2 regions of the Alkalihalobacterium sp. TH-98 genome follow, and region 2 is predicted to be linked to the other one. Evidence: a T-box and tRNA genes for the amino acid it is inferred to sense, from the RefSeq annotation. Region 2 holds a T-box; the other holds one or more tRNA genes.

Region 1 (5,727 bases), on a different contig from region 2:
CAATCGGTTCTGGTGTAGGTCCATCAAAAATTCATCATGTAGTAGGAGTTTCAAAAGCGTATACAACACGTGTAGGTGATGGTCCATTCCCAACGGAACTTCATGATGAAATTGGTCATCAAATTCGTGAAGTAGGTAATGAATATGGAACGACAACAGGTCGACCGCGCCGTGTCGGTTGGTTTGACAGTGTTGTCGTACGACATGCCCGTCGCGTAAGTGGTCTTACGGACTTATCACTGAATTCAATTGATGTTCTAACAGGAATTAAAACGTTAAAAATTTGTACAGCCTATAAATATAAAGGTGAAATTATTGACGAATTTCCAGCTAGCTTAAAAGTTCTAGCGGAATGTGAGCCTGTATATGAAGAGTTACCAGGATGGGAAGAAGATATTACAGGTGTTCGTTCATTAGACGAACTACCTCCTAATGCGCGTCATTATATTGAACGTGTATCTCAATTAACAGGTATTCCTTTAGCAATCTTCTCAGTAGGTCCAGATCGTAATCAAACAAACTTAATTCGTGGTGTGTTTGTTTAAATTTTATAACTTTAGGCAAGAATAAGTAAAAGCTTGTTCTTGCCTTTATTTTTATAAATAAATCGGCTCTACAGCAATCAAAATATGAAAATAGCCTTTGAAGATAACTGCCATTGGCTAGCTTTTTAGCGAAGACAGAGGTGTAGTTGTCTTATACTTAATTCCTAAAATTGTTTACTACGTCAGTCGAGTCTACTTCTTTACCGAGAATTTATAATTGTAAACGAACAAAAAAGACTTGAAAATGAACGAGTTTTACAGTATTCTATTAAAGGTTGTTCAAGTGCTTGTCCAAGTAATAAAAAAAGAAAAAACTTTTTTTAAAAAACTACTTGAAAACGATAAATACTTATGTTAATATAATTCTTGTCGTTAAGAAACATTAACAAATATGAGAGCCATTAGCTCAGTTGGTAGAGCAACGAGCATAGGCATCTTCGAACTACTACGAGTTGTTTCGACGCATCAATCTTCAAAGAAATACTGGTAGAGGAAGAAACATCAATTTGAATAATCATCCTTAATCTAGGAGCCATTAGCTCAGTTGGTAGAGCATCTGACTTTTAATCAGAGGGTCGAAGGTTCGAGTCCTTCATGGCTCACCACTTTAAATTAAAGTGGCCCGTTGGTCAAGCGGTTAAGACACCGCCCTTTCACGGCGGTAACACGGGTTCGAATCCCGTACGGGTCACCAATTACATTGAAAATTAAATATTATTATGGTCCCGTGGTGTAGCGGTTAACATGCCTGCCTGTCACGCAGGAGATCGCGGGTTCGATTCCCGTCGGGACCGCCATAATAAAAAGTTTGGTGATGATGGCAAAGAGGTCACACCCGTTCCCATGCCGAACACGGAAGTTAAGCTCTTTAGCGCCGATGGTAGTTGGGGGCTTCCCCCTGTGAGAGTAGGACGTCGCCAAGCTTTTTATTTTTAGGCTCGGTAGCTCAGTCGGTAGAGCAATGGACTGAAAATCCATGTGTCGGCGGTTCGATTCCGTCCCGAGCCACCATTTACTTTAGTAAGTTGCTAATACCTTAAATATGTATGCCGGTGTAGCTCAATTGGTAGAGCAACTGACTTGTAATCAGTAGGTTGGGGGTTCAAGTCCTCTCGCCGGCACCATTTATTTTATTCTTCGGAATAAATATTAAAGATTTACCATAATCATATATATCGAGTAACGACAAATACACCGTTTAGATGGTGTTTTTTTTTTGCCTTTAACAGGAGAAATAGAAAAGACCACCTTCCTTTAGGAAAAGCTATTTCGTGTAGGATTATTACATAAACATTTCATTTTCAATTATCTGACACATTTTAAATCGCTTTATGTTAAAATGATAAAAGTTGTCTAAGTTTGTCTAATAGAGCAACTTTGGATGTAAGAGAGTTTTAGGAGGATCTTATGAATCTGTTTAAATCGACAAGTGCCGATGAAAGTAATAGGTTTAGGCACAGTAATTTACTAGAAAAATGTAAGAGCTTTGTACATAATTCCATACATAATGTAAAACTTGCGACTAGTGTAGCAGCATGTTCAGCTTTATTGTTAACAGCGCCTGCAGTGCTAGCTAATGAAAATAGCGATAGTTCATTACAAACGATCTATCACGTGTATGTAGATGGTGAAAGAATTGGTTCTATTAATGATACGGAAGACTATCAAAGACTAGTGGATCAAAAGATTAACCAATACACTAAACAATATGAATCATTTAATCTAATGATTGGCCAAGATGTTAAGCTTATTCCAGAACGAGTATTCCAAGCAAGAACAAAAACAGAAGAAACGGTGGAAAAACTAGATGAGCTTTTAACCATAAAAGCTGAAGCTGTAGCGATGCGTTTTGACGATGAGACCGTTTTATTCGTTGAAGAACAAGAAACAGCAGAACAGGTCTTACGGGATTTTAAATTACAGTATGTATCAGAAGATGAGTTAGTGTCTTATGAAGAGGATAAAGAAGATGTAGAGCACTCGGTAGAACCAAGTGTAGGAGAAACAGAAATTCAGGAGATTTCTTTATCATCGGAAGTAGAGTACGAATACAGCCTAGCTCGTCCAAGTGATATTTTATCAAAAAACGAAGCGATTAAAATGCTAAAACTCGGTACGCTAACTGAGGAAACGTATTCCGTTGATGTAGGGGATGTTCTTGGGTCCATTGCGAGTAAGCATAACTTATCAACGAACGAGTTACTAGAGCTAAATCCTGATATCACTGAGGATACACTTCTACAAATTGGGCAAAAAGTCAATGTAACAGCCTATAAACCTACTATTACTGTTCTAGTCGAGAAGGTAACAAAAGTCGAAGAAGAAATTACTTTCCAAACAGAAACGAAAGAAGATTCGTCGATGTGGAAAGGCGATACGAAAATTGTGCAAGAAGGAAAACCAGGAAAACGGATTGTAAGCTATGAAATCGTAGAGCGAAATGGTCAAACGGTTAAGCGAAAAATCCGTGAAGAGGAAGTTGTAGAAGAAGCAGTTAATCGTATTGTAGTTAAGGGAACAAAACAATCGACTTCGCGTGGAACGGGTAATCTAGGTTGGCCGGCTGTTGGTGGTTATATTTCAAGTTACCAAGGAAACCGTTGGGGCCGTTTCCATAAAGGAATTGATATTGCACGTCCTAGTAACTACAATATTTTAGCTGCAGACAATGGAACGATTGTTTCAGCAGGATGGCAAGGTGGATACGGGAATACGATCCGCATCAATCATAACAATGGAGTTGAAACATTATATGCACATTTAGCTTCTATTGACGTTCGAGTAGGTCAAACAGTTGCTAAAGGTCAAAAAATAGGTGTAATGGGGACCACAGGAAATTCAACAGGAATTCACCTCCATTTTGAAGTGTATCATAACGGTAAGCTTCAAAACCCAATGGACTATTTAAATCGTTAACATATACGGAGGCTGACTCATGGGTCAGCCTCTTTTTTTATACTCTACAAGAAAGAGGTAGTTCTTATCCCAATAATTACAGATTCATAGTTTAGTATGCATAATAGATGGAAAAATGCTCGAGTATACAAAATTAGCGGACTCAGAAGCTCTTATTTATGTAATAACTACCTTTTTTAGCCATAAACGGAATGAGAGGCCCTTATTTAATGGTTTTTGTGTTCATTTTGGGTGATTTTTATCAAATAGAGGTACCTGAGTCCGCCAAGCACAAAAAATAAAGGATTTTGTTAAAATAGGGGCCTCTCAGTCCGTAAAAAGGATAAACTCCTTCTTTAGCACACCAAAAGTAGCTCTGTGTATATCTAATATCTCAAATGGAAGGCTTCAGTCTATATGCCACCGTTAAACAATGGCCGTCACTTGGGTTGAGTAACTTTAACAATTAATGTCTAGTGCGATACTCCCACCCTTCCGCTTTTGAATTATGGAACATCTGGGTAAAAGCTATATATCTACTTTTGTGAACAGTTAATATGTTAAAATATGAAGATAAGTAAACGTAAACTAGGTTAGGGGCGATTAGAATGGATAACCGCATTCTTGTAGTAGATGATGAGAAACCAATTGCAGATATCTTGAAGTTTAGTTTAGAAAAAGAAGGCTTCAATGTCACTTGTGCACATGATGGTAATGAAGCAATTGAATTAGCTCTTAAAGAAGTACCTGATTTGATTTTACTTGATATTATGCTGCCGTATAAAGATGGAATGGAAGTTTGCCGAGAAATTCGTAAAAGTCATGATATGCCAATTATTATGTTAACGGCAAAAGACTCTGAAATAGATAAAGTATTAGGCCTAGAACTAGGTGCTGATGACTATGTAACGAAACCGTTTAGTACGCGTGAGTTGATCGCGCGAGTAAAGGCTAATTTAAGACGTCATAGTATAAAACCAGATGAACAAAAGCAGATGAAGGAGATTGTTGTGGGTGATTTAGTCATTAAGCCTGACGCTTACTTAGTCAAACGCCGCGGTGAAGAAATTGAACTGACTCACCGTGAATTTGAGCTCATTCATTACTTGGCCAATCATCTCGGGCAGGTTATGACGAGAGAACATTTACTGCAAGCCGTTTGGGGATACGATTATTTTGGAGATGTGAGAACCGTTGATGTTACGGTAAGACGACTTCGTGAAAAAGTAGAAGATAATCCTAGTTATCCAACTTGGATTATTACGCGTAGAGGAGTCGGATATTATTTACGTCTTCCAGGGCAGGAGAATTAAGAATGGACAACAAGGTCGGTTTTTTTAAATCGATTCAATTTAAGTTGATTATTATTTATGTATTGTTGCTCTTTATCGCCATACAAATTACCGGGGTTTACTTTATTCGTCAATTAGAAGAGCAACTCGTTAATAACTATCAAGAAATGCTAGATGAAAGAGCAAACTTACTAGCCTATAGTATCGAACAAGAGTTGACGAAAACGAGAGATGATAACTCTTCACTTGCTAGAGATATTAATGTGCTCCTAAGAGAGTTTTTCCCTGTAGAAAATTCGGAAGCCCAAGTCGTTGATATCAATAAGGTGGTTTTAGCAACTTCTAATGCTCAAAACCGCCATATTGTTGGGCAACAAAGCACTGAGGTAAGGGTTAAGCGGGCGCTTCTCGGTTCAAAAGATGGAGCGACCTTACGTGATCCTGAGACAGGCCATCGGATGCGTGTCATCGGAATGCCCGTGCAGTCAAAAGAAGGAACGATTGGTGCCATTTATATTGAAGCCTCAATGGAAGAAATTTATGATCAAATCAAGCAAATTAATAATATTCTTGCCAAGGGGACCGTCATTGCCATATTTATTACGGCAATCCTTGTTATATTAATTGCACGAACGATTACAACACCAATTATAGAAATGAAGAAACAAGCGAAACGAATGGGAGAAGGAGATTTTTCAAGGCAAGTTCAAGTTTACGGACGAGATGAAATCGGACAACTCGCCATGTCGTTTAATGATCTAACGTTAAAGTTGAAAGAAGCTAATGCCTCAACCGATCGAGAAAAGAAAAAATTAAGCTCTGTCTTAACGCATATGACCGATGGCGTGATTGCAACCGACCAGCACGGTAATATTATTTTAATGAACCAACGCGCAGAACAATTGTTGGAAACAACGAGTGAAGAAGCCTATTCTCAACCACTTCCAGAAGTGCTAAGACTTTCTGAGACGTTTGCAGCAAACGAATTAGATGAC
Region 2 (5,727 bases):
TGATGTTTTAGGCGTTATCCTCCAATATCGAATGCTTGAAAAGCTCCCAACCTTATTCACATCAAATTTCGATTTTGAAGAATTGGAAGAACACCTATCTTACTCGGATCGTGGTGGATTTGAACAGTTAAAGGCGAAACGAATTATGGAGAGGATTCGTCATTATACTAGACCGGTTTATGTTGATGGCTCCAATAGAAGAGGACAGAATTAGTCTTTATTGGAATGGGCATTTTTTAATAATCTATGATAGTATAATACTAGTTGATAAAGTTGGGGGTTATAAAACAAATGAGCATTGACCACATTCTAGAGCGTGCAGTGAACGGGGAACGAATTTCATTAGAAGACTGCATAGAGCTTTATAAAAGTGATGAAGTAGAAAAGATGGGTGAAGCAGCAAATACCATTATGAAAAAATGGCACCCAGAACCAGTGACGACTTTTGTTATCGGTAGGAACGTGAATTATACAAATTTCTGTGATACGTATTGTCGTTTTTGTGCATTTTACAGACCACCTGGGCATGCAGAAGGCTATGTTCTTGAAGATGAGGAAGTGCTAAAGAAAATTCAAGAAACTGTTGATGTCGGTGGAACGGAAATTTTAATGCAAGGTGGGACGAATCCGGATCTACCTTTTTCATATTACACAGATCTATTAAAGAAGATAAAAGAGCGTTTTGATATTACAATGCACTCTTTTTCACCTGCTGAAATTTACAAAATGGCTGAAGTTTCGGGCCTTTCTTTAGAAGAAGTTCTTATTCAATTAAAAGAAGCTGGCTTAGATTCCGTACCGGGTGGCGGTGCTGAGATTTTAACTGAGGAGACTCGCAGACGTGTAAGCAGAATTAAAGATACGTGGCAAGAGTGGATCGAATGTATGAAAACCGTTAAGAAAGTTGGCATGCACGGTACCGCAACAATGGTTATCGGTTTAGGGGAAACGATTGAAGAACGTGCACTTCACCTTCAACGGGTCCGTGATGCACAAGATGAAGCAGATTGTTTCCTAGCGTTTATTTCCTGGACATTCCAACCCGATAACACCAATTTAAAAGGTGAAAAAATTTCACCGCGTGGATATTTAAAAAATGTCGCAATCTCGCGTATCTTCTTAGATAATATTGCGAACTTCCAATCGTCATGGGTAACGATGGGGCCGGAAGTAGGAAAACAGTCGTTATCTTACGGTTGTAATGACTTCGGCAGTACGATGATGGAAGAAAATGTTGTATCTGCTGCAGGGACAACCCATAAAGTCAATACAAATCAGATTTTAGAATTAATACGAGAAGCGGGTAAAATCCCAGCGCAACGTAATACTAAATATAATATTTTACGCGTATTTGATAACGATGAAAAAACAGAAAAAGATTTTGTAATGCAAAACTAATTGAAAACGATGATAAGAGAGGGGGTGGCTTAAGAGGCCAGCTCCTTTTTTTTAAGCAGATTCAAACATTTCGAAGATGTCTAAATTCAGCGACTAGCGAGACTTCGCTCACCTCCTTATGATAAGTCAACATCAGGCACTTGCACTTTTCTTATAATGATTGCAGATTAGTTAAAAATTTCAAAATAATGTGATATAATGAATGAACATTCACTCGAAATGACACGTTTTCTCATAGTTTACAAGAAAAGCCTTTAAAAATGCTTACTTGTACTGGAACTAATAACATAACACTCTAAGAGGTGAAAGAAATGAAGCGTATTGGGCCACTGATGATCTTAGAAGGTAAAAATAACAGCAAAGTACCTTATTCTAGAAATATATTTATTGATTGTCCTGAAAAAGTGTTAATCGATTGTGGAGCAGATCCTAAAACTCTTTTAGAGATTAACGACCAGTTTGGTATTGAATTAATAGTAAATACTCATTATCATCCAGATCATACTCAATATAATCATCTTTTCCCAAAAGCCCAAAAGTGGATAAATCCACTTGAGTTTAACACAGCAAGATCAATTGAAGGGATTGCAAAAGCTAATGGGATATATGAAGAATGGGGAGAGGCTGGAATTGAGCAGTGGAAAAAACAACTGCCTCAGGAATGGGTAAACAATTTACAGCAAATTTCGGGAACGTATCAATATGAAGTCGAATATTCCTTTGGGGGAGTGAAAACGGTCCTCTTACACACACCAGGACACACAGCTGGTTTATCTTCGCCTTATTTCCCAGACTTGGGGGTAGTCTATGTTGGCGATTATGATATGACAACATTTGGGCCATGGTATAACGGTACCGATGGAAGTATTGAGGACTTTATTGAGTCTGGAAAACGCCTGTTGACTCTTGATGTAGATACCTTTATAACCGGGCACCAAAAAGGCTTATTTACGAAACAAGAATTCCAAGTTGAAATGCAGCGATTTTTAGAAGTGATTGATAAGCGCGATGAAATGATCGATTATTATGCTCGGCAAGGATTAAGCTTTGAAGAATTAACAAACATTGGGATATTTTATCCGAAGGAAGTACTAAAAGTACCTATTTTTAAAACGTGGGAACGTAGTGGAATCCGAAAACATCTACGGCGTCTTAACCTTACTGTATCTAAAATGCCCGAGGCGTATGCAGTAACAAAATAAAAATAGACTAATAAGAGAATTATATTAATAATAAAATTGAAAGGAGGAGAATGTTCCATTGGAGATGGATGGGCATCGAACGTATGCAACCTTTGAATGTGACCATTGTTTAATTGAACTTACTGAACATGATGACGATTCAGTTGATGAGGAATCCAAAGAGTTTTATAAATCTTTAGCACAAATGATTGTCAGCAGTTATGACAGATAAAGAACATATATCGTACGCTTATTTGTTTTTATAACAAATAAGCGTATTTTTTAGTTCTTTTTTTTATAGCTTGTCATAGGAATGAATTAGAATGATTTGTCATGCACGAAGGCTTACAACCGGGAGACGGTACAATAAATTGTTAATTCATCGGTTAAGGGGGATTTACCATTGATTGCTATTCAATTTGAATCTCAGCAAGATTGCCAACAAGTCTATAATCAACTTACCCGGTATATGTCTAAATATACTCAGTTAGGTTTACAAGTAACGTTAGACATAGAAGAGGGTGAAGAAGGTACGACGATATACATCCAATATGAAGACGATGAAATCAACTTCTATGATTCGTTTCATCCTTTATTAGCATCTGTTCTTGCTCAGCATGTGATTGAAACGAAAGAAGAAGATTGGTTACTAGAAATTATTGATCAAATGTTTTATTTTAATGATCCCGAAGAGCAAGAACAAATACTAAGTATAGCTTGTGAAATCATAAACGGAGATCGAGAAGATATACCAGCTATTCATTGTTTCTATGAGCGCGAAAATTATTTATATGAAGCCTTTGCAAAAGGCATTGACAAACATACTACATTCTACTATGAACCATTTTTAACATTTCGTTTGAAAGATTATGGTGAAATTTTAATTGATTGTGTTGAAATTGCCATAGATGAGTACTTACTAGAACAAGAGTATCAAAACATTGTGGAAAGCCTTCGCTATTTCCTAAAGACTGCTCCAAAGAAAATGAAAGAGATTCATCTTGTACATGATGGAGAATTTTCTTTTTACGATGGTGCATTTAAAGAGATTAGCAGAGAGGAAAAAGAGCTGTTCCTTGAAGAGACCTTAGTTTTTGAGGGAGACTTAGACATCGACGAGATGGTAATATCGCCACTCGTTAGTATTAATCCGGAATCACTCCATATTTACACTGATGACGTAGACCAGGGAATTATTTATACACTACAAACCATCTTTGAAGAAAGAGCTGTCATTTATCCTTTAGGTGTATTTCATCGAGTAACGTAAAAAAGTTCATAGTATTTTAAACGAAAGCTTGATTTTCTTTTAAGCAATTCATATAATTACTTACATATCAAATTTAATGATGTGTGATGTAATGATAAGGACATGAGTCTTCGTTTACGGTTTCCAGAGAAGGTAGAATTGCTGAGAACTACCTAACACGGAATGTCGACTTACCACCTTTGAACATTAGCAGGGAAATTGAAGTATCTGCTAACGGCTCCAGACCGTTATTCTGTAGAATTGAGCTATAATTGCACCTTATGTTGGCCATAAGTGTTTAGTGAATTTGATTTTTGCAATTATAGAAACAAGGGTGGAACCACGAGACTAACACTCGTCCCTTTTTGGGATGGGTGTTTTTTTATGTTTTCAAAAAGAAAAAATAGGAGTGAGTAAGATGTCTGATGTATTGCAAATTACATTTCCTGATGGTGCTGTAAAGGAGTTTCCTGCGGGAACATCAACAGAAGATATTGCAGCTTCCATTAGTCCAGGACTAAAGAAAAAATCAATTGCAGGTAAATTTAATGGTGAGTTAGTCGATTTACGTACAACTCTTCATACAGATGGAAAAATAGAAATCGTGACTCAAGACTCGGTCGACGCATTAGAAGTCATGCGCCATAGTACTGCTCACTTATTAGCTCAAGCTGTTAAGCGGCTCTTCGGTAACGTGAAGCTTGGTGTAGGTCCTGTTATTGAAAACGGATTTTATTATGATATTGACAGCGAAACACCGATTACGGCTGAAGACTTGCCGAAAATCGAGAAAGAAATGAAGAAAATCGTCAATGAGAACCTAGACATTAATCGTGTAGAAGTGAGCCGAGATGAAGCTGTAGCTCGTTATAAAGAAATTGACGACCAGCTGAAACTTGAACTGATCGAAGCAATTCCTGCGGAAGAAAAAGTAACGATTTATGAGCAAGGTGAATTCTTTGACCTTTGTCGTGGGGTTCACGTTCCATCGACTGGGAAAATAAAAGAGTTTAAATTGTTAAGCATTGCCGGTGCATACTGGCGCGGTGATAGTAAAAACAAAATGCTTCAACGTATTTACGGTACAGCGTTCTTCAAAAAAGCAGATCTAGACGAACACTTACGCTTGCTAGAAGAAGCAAAAGAACGTGATCATCGTAAATTAGGTAAAGAGCTAAGTTTATTTACGAACTCACAAAAAGTAGGACAAGGCTTGCCGTTATGGCTTCCGAAAGGCGCGACAATTCGTCGTCTGATTGAAAGATATATCGTCGACAAGGAAGTTCGCTTAGGTTATGACCACGTTTATACACCAGTACTCGGTAGTTCAGAACTATATAAAACTTCAGGTCACTGGGATCATTATCGCGACAGTATGTTCCCTGTGATGGAAATGGATAATGAAGAGCTTGTGCTTCGTCCAATGAACTGTCCTCACCATATGATGGTGTATAAGCACGATATTCATAGTTATCGCAAATTGCCTATTCGAATTGCTGAGCTTGGAACGATGCATCGTTATGAGATGAGCGGTGCGGTTACAGGGCTGCAACGAGTTCGTGGAATGACGTTAAACGATGCGCATATTTTCTGTCGTCCAGATCAAATAAAAGACGAATTCATTCGAGTTGTTCGCCTAATCCAAGAGGTTTATAAAGATTTCGGACTGAACAATTATTCATTCCGATTATCGTACAGAGATCCTGAAGATAAAGAAAAATACTTTGACGATGATGAAATGTGGAACAAAGCTCAAGGAATGTTAAAAGATGCGATGGATGAATTAGATGTGGAGTACTTTGAGGCTGAAGGAGAAGCAGCGTTTTACGGACCGAAGTTAGATGTTCAAGTGAGAACAGCATTAGGGAAAGATGAGACGTTATCTACGGTTCAACTGGA

Evidence for each region. The T-box of region 2 lies ahead of thrS (threonine--tRNA ligase). A T-box ahead of a tRNA ligase gene usually reads a tRNA of that ligase, here a tRNA-Thr.
Region 1: it encodes a tRNA-Thr, which carries the amino acid that the T-box ahead of thrS (threonine--tRNA ligase) is inferred to sense. The anticodon was not compared.

The regions. Positions count from the first base shown of each region.
Region 1 covers NZ_JBYCKM010000028.1:8,364-14,090, reverse strand. The annotation lists gene AC2VNP_RS11230 (adenylosuccinate synthase) at 1-545, shown strand, start outside; tRNA gene AC2VNP_RS11225 (tRNA-Lys) at 1,075-1,150, shown strand; tRNA gene AC2VNP_RS11220 (tRNA-Glu) at 1,165-1,239, shown strand; tRNA gene AC2VNP_RS11215 (tRNA-Asp) at 1,267-1,342, shown strand; rRNA gene rrf (5S ribosomal RNA) at 1,353-1,468, shown strand; tRNA gene AC2VNP_RS11205 (tRNA-Phe) at 1,481-1,556, shown strand; tRNA gene AC2VNP_RS11200 (tRNA-Thr) at 1,594-1,669, shown strand; gene AC2VNP_RS11195 (peptidoglycan DD-metalloendopeptidase family protein) at 1,953-3,461, shown strand; gene yycF (response regulator YycF) at 4,049-4,753, shown strand; gene walK (cell wall metabolism sensor histidine kinase WalK) at 4,756-5,727, shown strand, end outside.
Region 2 covers NZ_JBYCKM010000054.1:14,478-20,204, reverse strand. The annotation lists gene dnaI (primosomal protein DnaI) at 1-214, shown strand, start outside; gene mqnC (cyclic dehypoxanthinyl futalosine synthase) at 292-1,398, shown strand; gene AC2VNP_RS20755 (MBL fold metallo-hydrolase) at 1,710-2,600, shown strand; gene AC2VNP_RS20750 (hypothetical protein) at 2,659-2,811, shown strand; gene ytxC (putative sporulation protein YtxC) at 2,983-3,849, shown strand; T-box leader at 3,932-4,194, shown strand; gene thrS (threonine--tRNA ligase) at 4,247-5,727, shown strand, end outside.